Regions from separate parts of the Peribacillus sp. CSMR9 genome, predicted to be linked through region 3. Evidence: riboswitches for the same ligand, from Rfam matches in the RefSeq annotation. Region 3 holds a riboswitch; each other region holds the start of a gene.
The links. Region 3 has a riboswitch for cyclic di-AMP ahead of N9I19_RS14725 (TrkH family potassium uptake protein). Riboswitches for the same ligand answer to the same signal wherever they lie in the genome.
Positions count from the first base shown of each region.

Region 1: it holds a riboswitch for cyclic di-AMP, as region 3 does, so the genes downstream of both, N9I19_RS17210 (cation:dicarboxylate symporter family transporter) here and N9I19_RS14725 (TrkH family potassium uptake protein) in region 3, are expected to answer to the same signal.
Region 2: it holds a riboswitch for cyclic di-AMP, as region 3 does, so the genes downstream of both, N9I19_RS03960 (hypothetical protein) here and N9I19_RS14725 (TrkH family potassium uptake protein) in region 3, are expected to answer to the same signal.

Region 1 covers NZ_JAOPHO010000044.1:7,663-12,156, reverse strand. The annotation lists gene N9I19_RS17220 (hypothetical protein) at 1-117, opposite strand, end outside; gene N9I19_RS17215 (hypothetical protein) at 406-1,188, opposite strand; gene N9I19_RS17210 (cation:dicarboxylate symporter family transporter) at 1,542-2,801, opposite strand; cyclic di-AMP (ydaO/yuaA leader) riboswitch at 2,973-3,122, opposite strand; gene N9I19_RS17205 (efflux RND transporter periplasmic adaptor subunit) at 3,324-4,494, opposite strand, start outside.
Region 2 covers NZ_JAOPHO010000003.1:172,736-177,229, forward strand. The annotation lists gene kdpA (potassium-transporting ATPase subunit KdpA) at 1-1,018, opposite strand, end outside; gene N9I19_RS25160 (potassium-transporting ATPase subunit F) at 1,044-1,118, opposite strand; gene N9I19_RS03960 (hypothetical protein) at 1,310-1,678, opposite strand; cyclic di-AMP (ydaO/yuaA leader) riboswitch at 2,070-2,211, opposite strand; gene N9I19_RS03965 (Na-translocating system protein MpsC family protein) at 2,455-2,811, shown strand; partial or broken gene N9I19_RS03970 (amino acid permease) at 2,891-3,213, opposite strand; gene N9I19_RS03975 (peptidoglycan-binding domain-containing protein) at 3,405-3,890, shown strand; gene N9I19_RS03980 (NAD(P)H-dependent oxidoreductase) at 4,329-4,494, opposite strand, start outside.
Region 3 covers NZ_JAOPHO010000031.1:40,326-44,819, forward strand. The annotation lists gene N9I19_RS14715 (MFS transporter) at 1-955, opposite strand, end outside; gene N9I19_RS14720 (hypothetical protein) at 1,413-1,604, opposite strand; cyclic di-AMP (ydaO/yuaA leader) riboswitch at 1,937-2,079, shown strand; gene N9I19_RS14725 (TrkH family potassium uptake protein) at 2,252-3,586, shown strand; gene N9I19_RS14730 (potassium channel family protein) at 3,610-4,266, shown strand; gene N9I19_RS14735 (DUF2283 domain-containing protein) at 4,316-4,494, opposite strand, start outside.

The DNA of each region.
Region 1 (4,494 bases), on a different contig from region 3:
ACAGCCTGTTAATGCGGGGAAAAGCGAAACTTCCATCATTGGTTCTTTTCCAATGATTACCACCAGCGGAACACAGGCTAGATTCGCCACGTCCTGTGGCAACACCTGTGCTTGCATATCCTATGCGTCGCATTCGGGCATTTACAGGCTGTTATTTTTAAATTGCATTTTCATTTGATACCCTTCGACCGTCATTTCCATCGATACCTTACAGCCTGTTCACGCGGGGTAAAGCGAAACTTCCATCATTGGTGCTTTTCCAATAAGGAATATAGGCCAAAGCCACAACTCCCTGTCTCCTGTGCGTCGTCCTCCCTTATCTTTTATGCAATAGATAGTAAGTCTTACACCTAAAAAAAAATCAAAGATATCAAATAATCCAATCCACGCATCCGAAAATTGGGATCAGGATAATGATTCATTTTTTATAACACTTTCCCATACTTTTTCTTTTCGATTAAAGGTGATAAAAACATCCGGCTCCTTAATATTTCTATCCGAAAAGTCATCATGCATCTCATCCATATTTAAATAATCCCCTACCACCCATGCCGGTATCTCAATCTTCGTTCTTGAGTACTTGACATGCCGAAAGGAAAAAATGAGCCCCTCTGCCATAATATGAGCCAAAGAAGAAATGATTTCTGCAGGAATGGCCGTCAACTCTCTTTTCTTTCTGATTCCAAGCCACGTCCTCTCCACTTTTAACGGCTCCAGCTTTAGCGGAATCAGGCTCCCTAACATCATATAATATGTAGAAAGTGAACGAAAATAAATTTTGTTGAACCAGCCATCATCCTGGGCAAGGTACACAAATTGATTATTCAATTTACGGAAAAATGGAGGATCCAGATGGGTTTTTGCATGCCCTAAATATAAAAGTTCAGCTAATTCCCTTCCATCCAATTCATCCAGCCCTTCCTCTTCTTCAAAATCAATCCAACAGAAATCTCCATATGCCCGGACATTTTCTTTAACGAGCTTTGCAATATCCTCAGATGAAGCGCTATCAAGCAGGACATTCAAATTGTATTCCCCACCATCGAATTGATGTTTCAATAATAAGATGGAATCCAAGGTATATGGCAGCGAATAGACAAATTCGCGAAAATTGAGTCCATTAAAAAGGACAAACCGTTCGGAAGCCTGCATATGCATATATAAGATATCATTGTTATCATTCTTCATAACCTGATCCCCTCCGAGCTCTCAATCAATAATGTTATTTTATCAAACTTTTGGCTTTTCAAGTAAGTTATATAACCCAGAATATTATTCATCATCTGCATCGTATAAATAATGTGAATACCTGAACTCTATTATCACCTAAGGTTAAGGAACGAACTCGACAATTTTAAATATCTATAATAGTGAAAAATAAAGAGTTGAAGGAATTGACGACTGATAAAATTGAATAAGGTTTTATCATTAATTCTTTTCATGAGGCAGCTTCCCTTTAAAAAACTTTTCGTTTGCAGCTTTTGGCCCGTCTTTTCAAACACAAAAAATCCAGAGTGACATATCACTCTGGATTTTTTGTATTAAGAAACTTGTTCTAATTCTTTATCGGAAGGAGGGTTGAATTGACCTTCCCATTTAGAGATGACGATTGCTGCAAGTGAATTACCGATAACGTTTACTACTGTACGTCCCATATCAAGAATACGGTCGATACCGGCAATAAATGCTAAACCTTCAATAGGAATACCAACTGTTCCTAATGTCGCTAAAAGAACTACGAAGGATACACCTGGTACACCCGCAATACCCTTAGACGTGATCATTAACACTAACATTAGCGTAATTTGCTCATAAGCACTTAAATCGATTCCGTACATTTGAGCGATGAAGATAGCTGCCAACGCTTGGTATAATGTTGAACCATCAAGGTTAAAAGAGTATCCAGTCGGAATAACAAATGTAGCTATATGTTTCGGACATCCCGCTTTTTCCATTTTTTCCATAAGTTTCGGAAGAACCGCTTCTGAACTTGCTGTAGAGAACGCAAGTATCAATTCTTCTTTTAGAAGTTTAATCAATGTAAAGATATTGAATCCTACAAATTTTGCAATAAGACCCAGAACGACAATTACAAAGAAAATCATTGTTCCGTATACAGAAAGCGCTAACTTACCTAACGGAATTAAAGATTCCAAACCGAACTTGGAGATGGTCACACCGATTAGTGCAAATACCCCAATAGGAGCAAATTTCATGACCATATTAGTTAGGTAGAACATTCCTTCTGCTGTACCTTGGAAGAAACGGAATACTGGTTTACCTTTTTCACCGATCGCGGCAATACTAAGTCCAAATAATACGGAGAAGAAAATAATCGCTAACATATCGCCTTGTACCATAGCTTGTACTGGATTGGATGGTACAATGTGAACAAGTGTATCTACAAACGATTCATGCTGCTTAGTTTCTGCTGTATCAACATAAGTGGAGATATCAGTTTTTTCCAGATGATTCATATTTACGCCAGCACCAGGCTGGATGATATTAGCGGAAATTAAACCAACAGCAATCGCAATCATAGTTACCGCCACAAAGTATGAAAGTGATTTAGCTCCTAGTTTACCTACTGCTTTTAAATCACCTACACCCGCAACTGCAACGATAAGGCTTGATACAATGATTGGCACAACAATCATTTTAATCATTCGTAGGAAAATGTCTCCGAATGGCTGTAAAAAGTTTTGGGCCGTCTCATTACCATAAAAAATGGCACCAACGATAATCCCTAGAATTAAACCAATGAAAATTTGGCTAGCTAAACTTAACTTGAATTTCTTCATATACTTTCCTCACCTTCCATAAAGTCTTTGATGCAAAAACGTTTTGTCTCGGTAAGGGAAACAAGATACTAATAGAAAGAAAGTAATTTTTCTTTTTTGAAAAACTCTGTCTTTACGCCGAAAAAAAAGACACTTCATGTGTCGATTTCATATTAGCGTGAATATTCACACATGTTCCCTTAAAGACGCTGACGAGGTTAGCTGTCGGGTTAGGAATTGGAAACACAATTTGCCCTTTCATTTCTGAATTCACCCCTAGTGGATTAAAATCCACAAAAATGGTTCCCCCGTTCTTGGAATAAGATTAAGCGAGTTAACTTATAATAAAATATTATACTAAAAAGGTTAATCTGTAAATGTTTATTCTCATCCATTTTAGAAAAAGCCTTTAAATATATCTGAATATTCTGCATTCTAGATGATTTCACCAAGTATTACACTTCCCGATTTTTAGTCATTTAAGCTATATGGATATATAAATAATAACTAATTTGACATCCCCTTTCTTTATGAAAGAAGCAGTTATTTTTCCAAAATGCCAAGTAACAGATACCTTACTTTTTCCCTAGAGGTAAATTTTTTATAAGTTGCAGTTTTCACTTTTTCAAATTGAATTGGGGTAATAAAATAAGAATGGTTCTTCGCTACCCTATTCGGTTCTAGCAGGATGACATCACCTACTGTCGGTCCCTTTATTAGTTCCTGCTTACCTTCTGCTTTAAGCCCTTTTGAAATGTAGTGTTTATCCACATAGCCTTTTTTAGTCAATTTGTAGACATGCGGCTTTTTTTGGTAATGCACTGCCTCTATGGGAATGGCGGGTACACCAGCTTTCTCATTGGTTATTACAGCAAGGTTGACTTTGGATCCCACCAACAAAGATTCGGTTTCTTCACCCTCCGGTTCGATTAAAGCCTGAAATGGAAATCTGTTATCCCTTTTTAGTGACGGCTCTTCTGCTGGATAGGAATGGATACGGCCTATCGTTCCTTTCAATGACTTTTTTAAATCAGAGGAACTTGCTTTTATAGTCATGCCCACTTTAGCTTTTTTCATCTCCTCTTCGGAGAAATTACCTTCAATTGCCATATTTGTCGAAACGATGGATATAATGGGGTTTTTCAGGTTTTTATTGATATTTTTAACTACACCATCAGCTTCACTCGTCGTTACAATCGCGCTAGCCTGCTCCTCAATTGAACTTAATTTAGCATCAAGCATTTTCACTTTTTCATTCAAACTGTTTTTTTCGAGTTCTTGCTTGTACATTTCTTGCTCAATGTTGCTTTTAATAAGATCTGAAGAGCTTGTTGTTATATTAATATCCAAGTTATTTTTCACCGATTCATCAATGACCGCTTTATCAGGATCACGGGTCAGGGCCCCTTGAGAAGCCCTTAACTTCCTAATATATTCGTCAATCCCTACAATTTCTCCCTCTGCAGCAGTTTTCTCCGCTTCCAAATTCGCTTTAAGTGCATCAAGTTCGGTTGTCGTATACTCAAACAACGAGGAGCCAGCCGCTACAGCATCCCCCTCTTTTACAAGGAATTTCTTAAAATCATTTTTCTTGGTTTCAAAATAGATATCGTACTCTTCTACAGGTTTAATTACCCCATTTGTTTGAATAGTATCCGTAATTGTATCTTTTTTTACCATTGACCAGTTTTCCACGAAAACAGTTCGTTCCGCT
Region 2 (4,494 bases), on a different contig from region 3:
CTGTCGTAACGGCTGTAAAAAGGGCACTCTGTGCGACTCCAAATCGCACCTCCTTGCCTTCCATACTTCCATTCTCTTGAGAAATCCCCATTGTCTCCAATTCTGGATTTCCATTTTGTTCGCTGAAATAAGTAACACCTAAGAACACAAGGAACATTAATCCCATTGCTGAAAAAAGAATCCAACCTAGTTTCTTGTTTTTTGCCATATATCCAAACGTTAATGGAAGGGCAACAGGTATCAGAAACATTGATAAAATCTCTAATATATTGGTGAAACCATTAGGATTCTCAAAGGGATGTGCCGAGTTGACACCAAAAAATCCACCGCCATTTGTCCCTAAATGTTTAATAGACTCTAACGCAGCTACTGGCCCACGTGCAATATTCTGCTTCGCACCTTCCAATGTAGTTGCAATGGCCGTAGGATCAAGGGTTTGCGGAACCCCTTGAGATACTAGGACAAGACCGATTAAGATAGATAACGGCAGTAGTACCCGGGTGATGGAACGAATTAAATCCACATAAAAATTCCCCATACTGAACTGCCCGGTCAGGCCTCTGAAAAAAGCCATACATAACGAAAGACCGGTAGCTGGTGTCGTGAACATCAAAAATATGATGACGACCATTTGCGATAAATAAGAAAGTCCCGATTCCCCGCTGTAGTGCTGTAAATTGGTATTGGTAAGGAAGCTTACAGCAGTATTGAATGCCAATAATGGATCCATGTTGTCTATCTTACTTGGGTTACCCGGTAAAATTCCTTGAAATCGAATGATCATGTACGAAATAATAAACATGACTAAATTACTCAATAGTAGTGCCTTTACATATTGCTTCCAGTTCATATCACCGGTATTAATACCAGATAATTTATAAATGCCCCTTTCTAACCATCCAAACATCCGATCTTGTTTTGTTGTTTCAAGGGAATAAACATTAGCTAAATATTTCGCCAGTGGTATTGCCAGGATAATGACGAGTGCCAATACCAGACCGATTTGTAAAAAATCCATTTGCATTTCCTCCGTTTTGTAGCTATTAATATTTTTCCGGGTAAATTAAAGCATGAATTAAATACAACGAAAGTGCTCCAACAATAAATAATAAAAACATCGTTTCTACTCTCCTTTTTCTTCTATAACTTTGTTACAAAAATGGATAAATCCAAAAAATGTTAAGAATGAAAAAGCTGTAAGTGAAACTGATATAAGATCCATTGACGTCTCTCCTTCCAAACTATAAAAATTTCAAACTAAAATGTACTCACCCCCTTTGAGTTTCTTAAAGAAACTAGGTTCCACTTGTTAGCAGCCAGTTATAGCTGTAACATTCTGGTTTACTGAAGATGACAAAATCAGCTCCCATTTTTTATATAGACTAGAATATTGATGATCATGAGTGACAACAAACAACCTATAAGATTTGAACTCTGAAAATATTCTCACAAGATTAATTCCATCAAACAGAGAATTAGGGAATAGATAAACACAGTTATCCTGCTCTGATTTATGAACCATTTTTCCATCACATTCCTTCAGGTTTCTTGTAGGCTTAAACCATTCTTCATCATAGTCTACAGTTTCTACATTACTTGTATCCGTGTGGGTGGCCCCTATACTTTCCTTTACAGATATAAATAATTTTCCTTTTCCAACAAGCAGCACTTTTCCCATACAATCCACCCCATTAGTACTTTCTCTTATTAATTTTCAATCTGCATTCTTTCTGGGGAAGAGAAGCCTGCCAGTTGATAACATAAAAAAATAGACCAATGCTTACTCTTTCCCCATGTATGCAGCCATGCAGTAGCTATCCATATCCCCGCGTTAATAAATACGATTCACGCATCGGTTATTGGATTAATTGCAAAGCAAACATATAAAATTGGAGAAAAAGTACTCATTGGTCTACTTATCACCCAGCAAGCTTTACAGCTCTCTGTGCGATCTGTCTTCCAAGACACCTTTTCGTTTATAGGCATAATAAAAAGACCTACGGAAATGACAGGTTGCTATCTTGCTACAAACATAACAAAAAAAGCCTCCTGAATTAAGGTGGTCTTATGACCTCCTTCGCTTTAGCCGACGAAGTTAGCTGACGGGTAGGATGGCGAAAGAGTATCTCATCCCTTCTGCAAATGCAGAATTAACCCCAAAAATAGTGGGTCCTCCGTTCTCAATTTCTTGAGATTTGGCCGATATCAAATTGTTATTTATGTGGATTATTCTACGCTCATCATTAAATGTTTGTAAACCTCATAAAATCACGATATTAATTCAAAATCGATCAAATAAAGTCATTTTAGTCCGAATAAGTCATCAAAAGCTAACTTTACTTAATAATTCTAGTGATTACATTTTTTTTATAGGTTTGTAAACTTACATTGACAATAACTAAGGTTGGGCATTATGATAAATCCCATAAATTCCCGAGATAAAATGGAGGCATTATGTTAAATCCAAAAAAGAAACTTGAAGCAGAAATAAGTGCAGCATTTATTAAGTTCCAGCGTGATCTGATAGGCAGAGGACCACAGGAAGCAAAAACATATATAATTAATGACATGTTGATTACTCGTTTTAAAGGGGTCCTGACTGTGGAAGAAAAGCATCTTGTCAGTCACAATTCCGGCAAAAAACTTGTAAAAAAAATGCGCTCGCTTCTTCGTGAAATGTACACTAAGGATTACGAAAAAATAGTTGAAGATCATACTGGATGTAAAGTTCTTTCTTCCCATAGTGATATTAGCACTAAAACAGGTGAAAGAATTGAAGTTTTTATACTGGATAAAGATTTAGAGAGGTAATTAGAAACCATCAAATAATACTGTTTAAGTTACATGAATTATCATTTTTATAAAATTTTTATATATATTTTAGGTTAGAAGGCTCGCATGTTGTAGGTCGCAACAGATCGCCAACAGCTTCATAGTGCTTTCTAATTCGATGAAAGGTTAAAATAATGATAGGTAGAAATACCAATACCTACAAAACCTGTGAAATTTAGTAAAAAAGAACATCATTGTGATGATAAAGTTAATTAACCCGCCAATTGAATTAATAATTAGTTTTGGAATCCAACCTTTAGGTTTTTCTCTAACCCATTTAAGCATCATTCCTGTTTGGGATAAGGGAAAAGGGATAAATACTCCAACAGCGTAAAGAGGTATCAGATGATCTGTTTCTCCTTTGAACACAATGATTAAGAGCTAGCATCTTCTTTTTAAGCTTTAAGGATTTTCTCTATTGTTCGTACAACTTATCCAATTTTGTGGTCCTACTGGTGACTATGATTGTTTAGCATTTTCAAAATAAACAGGACATTTGTCGGAAGGGGAATTAAAAATCTAAGGGGAACTAGTAAGGTGTATTGAATATACAAAAAAAGGGAGATGGCGCTTTGAAGAAATTACTTACCTGTTTGATAGTATTAACAATAGCCCTGGGGATATCTTTTTCCACCGCTTCAGCATCTGCCGGAGGATTTCACCACCCGCAAAGCTGGGATAAAAACTCGATTTTGCGGAAGGACACTCATGGGGTGGAAGTCAAAAATATGCAGTATATCCTCAATGTCATGGGTTTTTATACTGATTCAGCAGTGGTTGACGTTGATGGGATTTTTGGGCCGAAAACCGAAGCGGGTGTAAAGAAATATCAAAAAGAAAACCATCTGAAAGTGGATGGTGTGGTTGGCCCCAAGACGTGGGACAGTTTCTCGCAATATATTAAAAAGAATGGCGAGAACACCTATGGAGCAGGCGGGTACATGGGTCTCAGAATCAAATGGAAGTACGACGATTCTTCTTATACATCAGGCTCAAAAGCCTATATTTACGGTAATGGAGATACATTAAGTGACCAATATCGCCTGTATGCGAATTAAAAACTCAGGCAAGAGGCCCTTTATTAGTTAAATGAGGCTAAAAGATAGGTCCTCCGCTTCTAAGCGATGTCTATGAAAGAGAGAGGGATAATTCTTTTAAAATTCTCCTTTCTATTAGTTTCAGGTTAATTGTAAAAAGCCGATGATTCCTACGAAAGAATCATCGGCTCTATTCATTCAGAACTATGCGCTTTCCTCCAACCTAATTTGAAGGAAATAAGATTAACCTTTACTTAAGACAAGAGATCATAAGGTTAACGAATCAATTTTTCACAAAAGGGAAGCCCCTTCTTCTCATTCTGAAGAGGGGGCTTCCCTTTTGTTGTAAAGAGAGATAGCTGCCTCTGCAATTTCTTTTAATAAAGCACCTGTGGTTGATTCAAAACCTTTCAAGACTCCCCAGTAGTGAGCAGGCTTTTTTTCAACATTTGTATATGATCATGAGAAATGGGAATTAATTGTATCTTCAACTTTCTTTAACATACCTTTATATGAGTCTTCATCAAGGTAACCAATACTTCCGAATAGTAAATGTTCCACAGGTTCGATTCCAGTGAAATCAAATATCCCAATGTCGGAGGTAACTTTCAAGCCTGCTGTCATA
Region 3 (4,494 bases):
TGAAGAAACCGATGGCGGCCAATGAAAAGGAATTCGAAAAGGCATAGATCATATAACCTATCGAGACAAATAAAGATCCAAGACTAATCATGTACGAGATTTGCACTTTACTGATGAATACGGCATTTACTATGGCACCCGCAATGATGCCTGCCCCGGCGATGCTTACAAGGAATCCGTAATCGCTGTCCGACAAAAGGAGTATGGCCTTGGCAAACGCTGCTTCTTGGGAATCGATGGCCGTTTCCATCACCACCATGCAGCTGAATAAGAAATAAATGAGCATGATATAGGAAGATTTCCGGCTGAAATCCAGGACGATGCCCCAATCCTTTTTCATGATGGTCCAAGACAGGTAATGACTGGATTTTCCAAGGGGATGATCCTTTTCAAAATTAGGCATGAATAGAGTGATGATACCGGATAATAATAAGGCAGCCGCGTTAATATAAATGGCTAAAACCGGTGTACCGATTAAGAAAAGGATACCCGCTATCGCTGGTCCAATCAAAAAAGCTCCAGAATCGATCAAGCTTCGTAACGAGTTAAATCGTTTCCGCTGTTCAATGGGGATTAATTTTGTTATATAAGTCCTTGATGTCGTTACAAACATGGCCTCTGCCATATTGATCACGAAGACAAGGGAATAGATGACCCAAATAGAAGAAGCCAATGGCAGCAAAGCCATGAATACCGCTCGAAATAGATCAAGTGCGATCATTAGATTCCGCTTATTGATCCGGTCGATCACGCTGCCGGCCCAAACATTCGTAAATATGGCAGCCATCGGTTTAACGATATACAGTCCAGCAACCGCCAAGGCTGAGCCAGTCATATCCAGCACGATTAAATTAAGTGCAATGAAATAAACCCAAGCACCGAAGTTGGAAATCCCGATCCCGCACAATAGAATGGAAGGATATTTCCAAGATACTAATGAATTTCTGAATGTCAACGCTTCCCCCTCCCTAGAAAGAAAATATAAAAACAATAAAAAAAAACCGTCCCCAAGAAATGCGTCTTGGGGACGGAATCAATAGAACGGTGCCAATTAATATGTCACCATTATTAATCTTATGCCGTATTGCATTAACAGCATGCAATAACTATGCACTATAACGGGAACTCCCTTTAAGCTTCAATACATCCCAGTTACTCCTTTCCAGTTTACCAAGCGCACTGGAAAGTTGCGTTTCATTTACTTTTTTCTCATCGGAATCACATTTTCCCTAAACTTTAACATTAATGGTCTAATTTTGTAAACGTTATAATTTTCAAAACAAAAAAACTCATTCAAAATTAAATGAGTTTGAAAGCAAAACAAGATAGGAATTTTTCGCTCAGCGTTCCCGAATAAGACACAGGAATGACATAATTGAATACCGTTAAATGAATGTTTGGATTCAGCTGATTTACTTTAGGGAAAACAATTTTAATAACGGATTCTTTTTCTTATCCGTTATCCTTAACTCATTCATTATGATTTGGTCCTCATGATCGGCTATCCATTTCCTTAGTGCATCTTTATCCTGGCATTGTGTTAAATATGTCTGGCCACCCTTGCCTGTAGCGTTAATAACATATCTATTGAACGTCTTCTCCATAATTGCCCGCCTTTTTTATAAAATGTCTGAAACCTTTAAATACGAATGCAATGACTTTTTCTTTATGCTTTTCAAAAGAAAAATAATTTATATATATTAATAACATTGATTGGCAATGACCTGTTCAGCTAGAAAGTGTTGAATCAAGTACACCGAAACTGTTATCATAATCGGATTAATCGAACCTATCATAATGTGCTAACTAATATTTGTCAATACGTTTTATCAATGTAAATAAAACGTAAATTTTCAGTTTTATTAAAGAAATATTTTTTTACAATTTAGGGGTTTACAACTACTAAATGTTGGGAGTAGAATACGTTTATCAATTTAATACATTTCGGCCAAAACTCAAAGGAATTGAGTACGGAGGACCCAATCATTTGGGGTTAATTCTGCCATGCAGAAGGGATGAGATCAGCTCTTTCGCCATCCTACCCGTCAGCTAACTTCGTCGGCTAAAGCGAAGGAGGTCATAAGACCGCCTATTTCGGGAGCTATTTTTTCACGCTTTTTGTGACAAAATAGCTGTTCGATGTTTACGGAGGTCTTTTTATTATGCTTAAAAAGGATTTGATAACAGGATTGATGGTTAAGATATTCATACAGTTTTACACATGTCATTTTAAGGTAGGGATGATCAATTGATAAAAGCAAAAAATTTATTCGATCCGCCAAAAATCCTTGTACTCGGCTTTGCCACCCTGATACTTATTGGGGCCTATTTGCTGACCCTGCCGATTTCTACTGAAAATGGGAATGGCCTTGCTTTTCTGGATGCTTTATTCACCTCAACCTCCGCTACATGTGTAACAGGACTTGTCGTAGTGGATACGGGAACGACCTTCACCACCTTTGGTGAATTGGTCATCTTAACACTGATTCAGATAGGCGGCTTAGGATTCATGTCATTTGCGACGTTTTTCTTTTTCCTTTTAGGCAAAAGGATTTCTTTAAAAGGCAGGTTACTCTTGCAGGAATCCTTAAATAATCTTTCCATGGCAGGTATAGTCAAGTTAGTAAAACGGCTTTTAATTTTCACGGCCATCATTGAAGGCATGGGTGCCCTTATCTTATCGATTCGCTTTTCTTTTGACATGCCAATCGGCAAAGCGATCTATTACGGGGTTTTTCATTCCATATCGAATTTCAATAATGCCGGTTTTGATTTAATGGGAGAATTCAAGAGTTTGACCCCTTATGTATCGGATCCATTCGTAACCCTTACGGTCGCCTTCCTGATCACGTTTGGCGGAATAGGTTTTATCGTGATGAATGAACTATACGAATATCGTGATACCCATCGTTTATCCGTACATACGAAGGTTGTTCTGATGACTAGCCTGACACTTACAATCGCCGGCGCAATTTTAATCTTTTTATTCGAGTTCGGTAATGCCAAGACATTGCAGCCTTTATCTTTCATGGGTAAAACGTTATCGTCTCTATTTCAATCGGTTTCACCAAGGACGGCCGGCTCCAATACGCTGAATATCCCTGATTTGACTCAACCCACATTACTGCTCATCATTTTCTTGATGTTCGTTGGGGCTTCACCCGGATCGACTGGCGGCGGGATTAAAACAACCACATTTGCGACGCTTATCGGAACGGTCTGGTCACAGATTAAAGGAAAGGGTGATGTGGTATTATTCCGTCACCGCATTATAAGTGAAACGATCTTTAAAGCATTATCCGTTACATTCATTGGCGTATTCATGGTTTCAATCATCTCCATTCTGCTGACCATCACTGAAAGCGGAAGTGACTTCTTGATGATTTTATTTGAAGCCACTTCAGCATTTGCCACCGTGGGACTTTCAATGGGTTTGACCCCCGAATTATCACCGGTTGGCCGGATGCTCATCATTTTCACGATGTTTGCAGGCCGTGTGGGTCCTTTGACTTTGGCCTTTGCCATCGCTATGAGGCGCAAACCAGATCCGTTCCGACGTCCAAAAGGGAAAATCATGATTGGTTAAACATAAATGAAGGAGTGTAAAAGATGGGAAAAAGACAATATGCCGTGATTGGTTTAGGCAGATTCGGAACCAGTGTGGCCCATAGATTATATACGGCTGGCCAAGAGGTATTGGGTGTTGATATTAGCGGGGAAAGAGTCGAGAATGCGGAACTGAGCGTTACCCATGCAGTCATTGCGGATACGACTGAAGAAGAGACATTGAAATCCATTGGAATCCGCAACTTCGATTGTGTCATCGTAGCCATCGGAATTGATATGCAATCAAGCATTTTAACTACCTTGCTTTTAAAAGAGCTTGGAGTCAAAAAGGTGATTGCCAAGGCCCTTAATAAAAATCATGGTCAGGTGCTCACTAAAGTTGGAGCCGACTGGGTCATCTATCCTGAGAGGGATATGGGGGAACGGGTCGCGAACCAGCTTCTGTCCCCTAACATGCTGAACTATATTGAACTCTCTAAAGAATACAATATCGAGGAAATCATAGTCCCCATGAGCATGAAGGGAAAAAGCCTCAGGGAGCTGGATTTACGCGCAAAATATAATATCAGCGTCATTGCCATCGTGAGTAATGGGGAAATTATCATAGCACCATCACCCGATCAGGATATCCATGAAAAAGATATGCTTTTAGTGGTTGGCAATAAAGAAGATCTTGCCGTCTTTGCAAATATTGAATAATGGTTCCCCTTCTCGTTTCCGGTTCTGGCTGTATGAAGATGAACTAAAATCAGCCGATTAAGAATGATTCATCATAGGACTTCGTGTCATATATATCGATTCCTATAAATTCCCTGCAGTCAGGATCTGAAAAGAGAAACACTATTTTCTTGGCATCAGGATGAGTAACTGACCGTTTTACAAGTACATCATTCAATCTTAAGGAATAATAGCTTTCACCATCAGCTG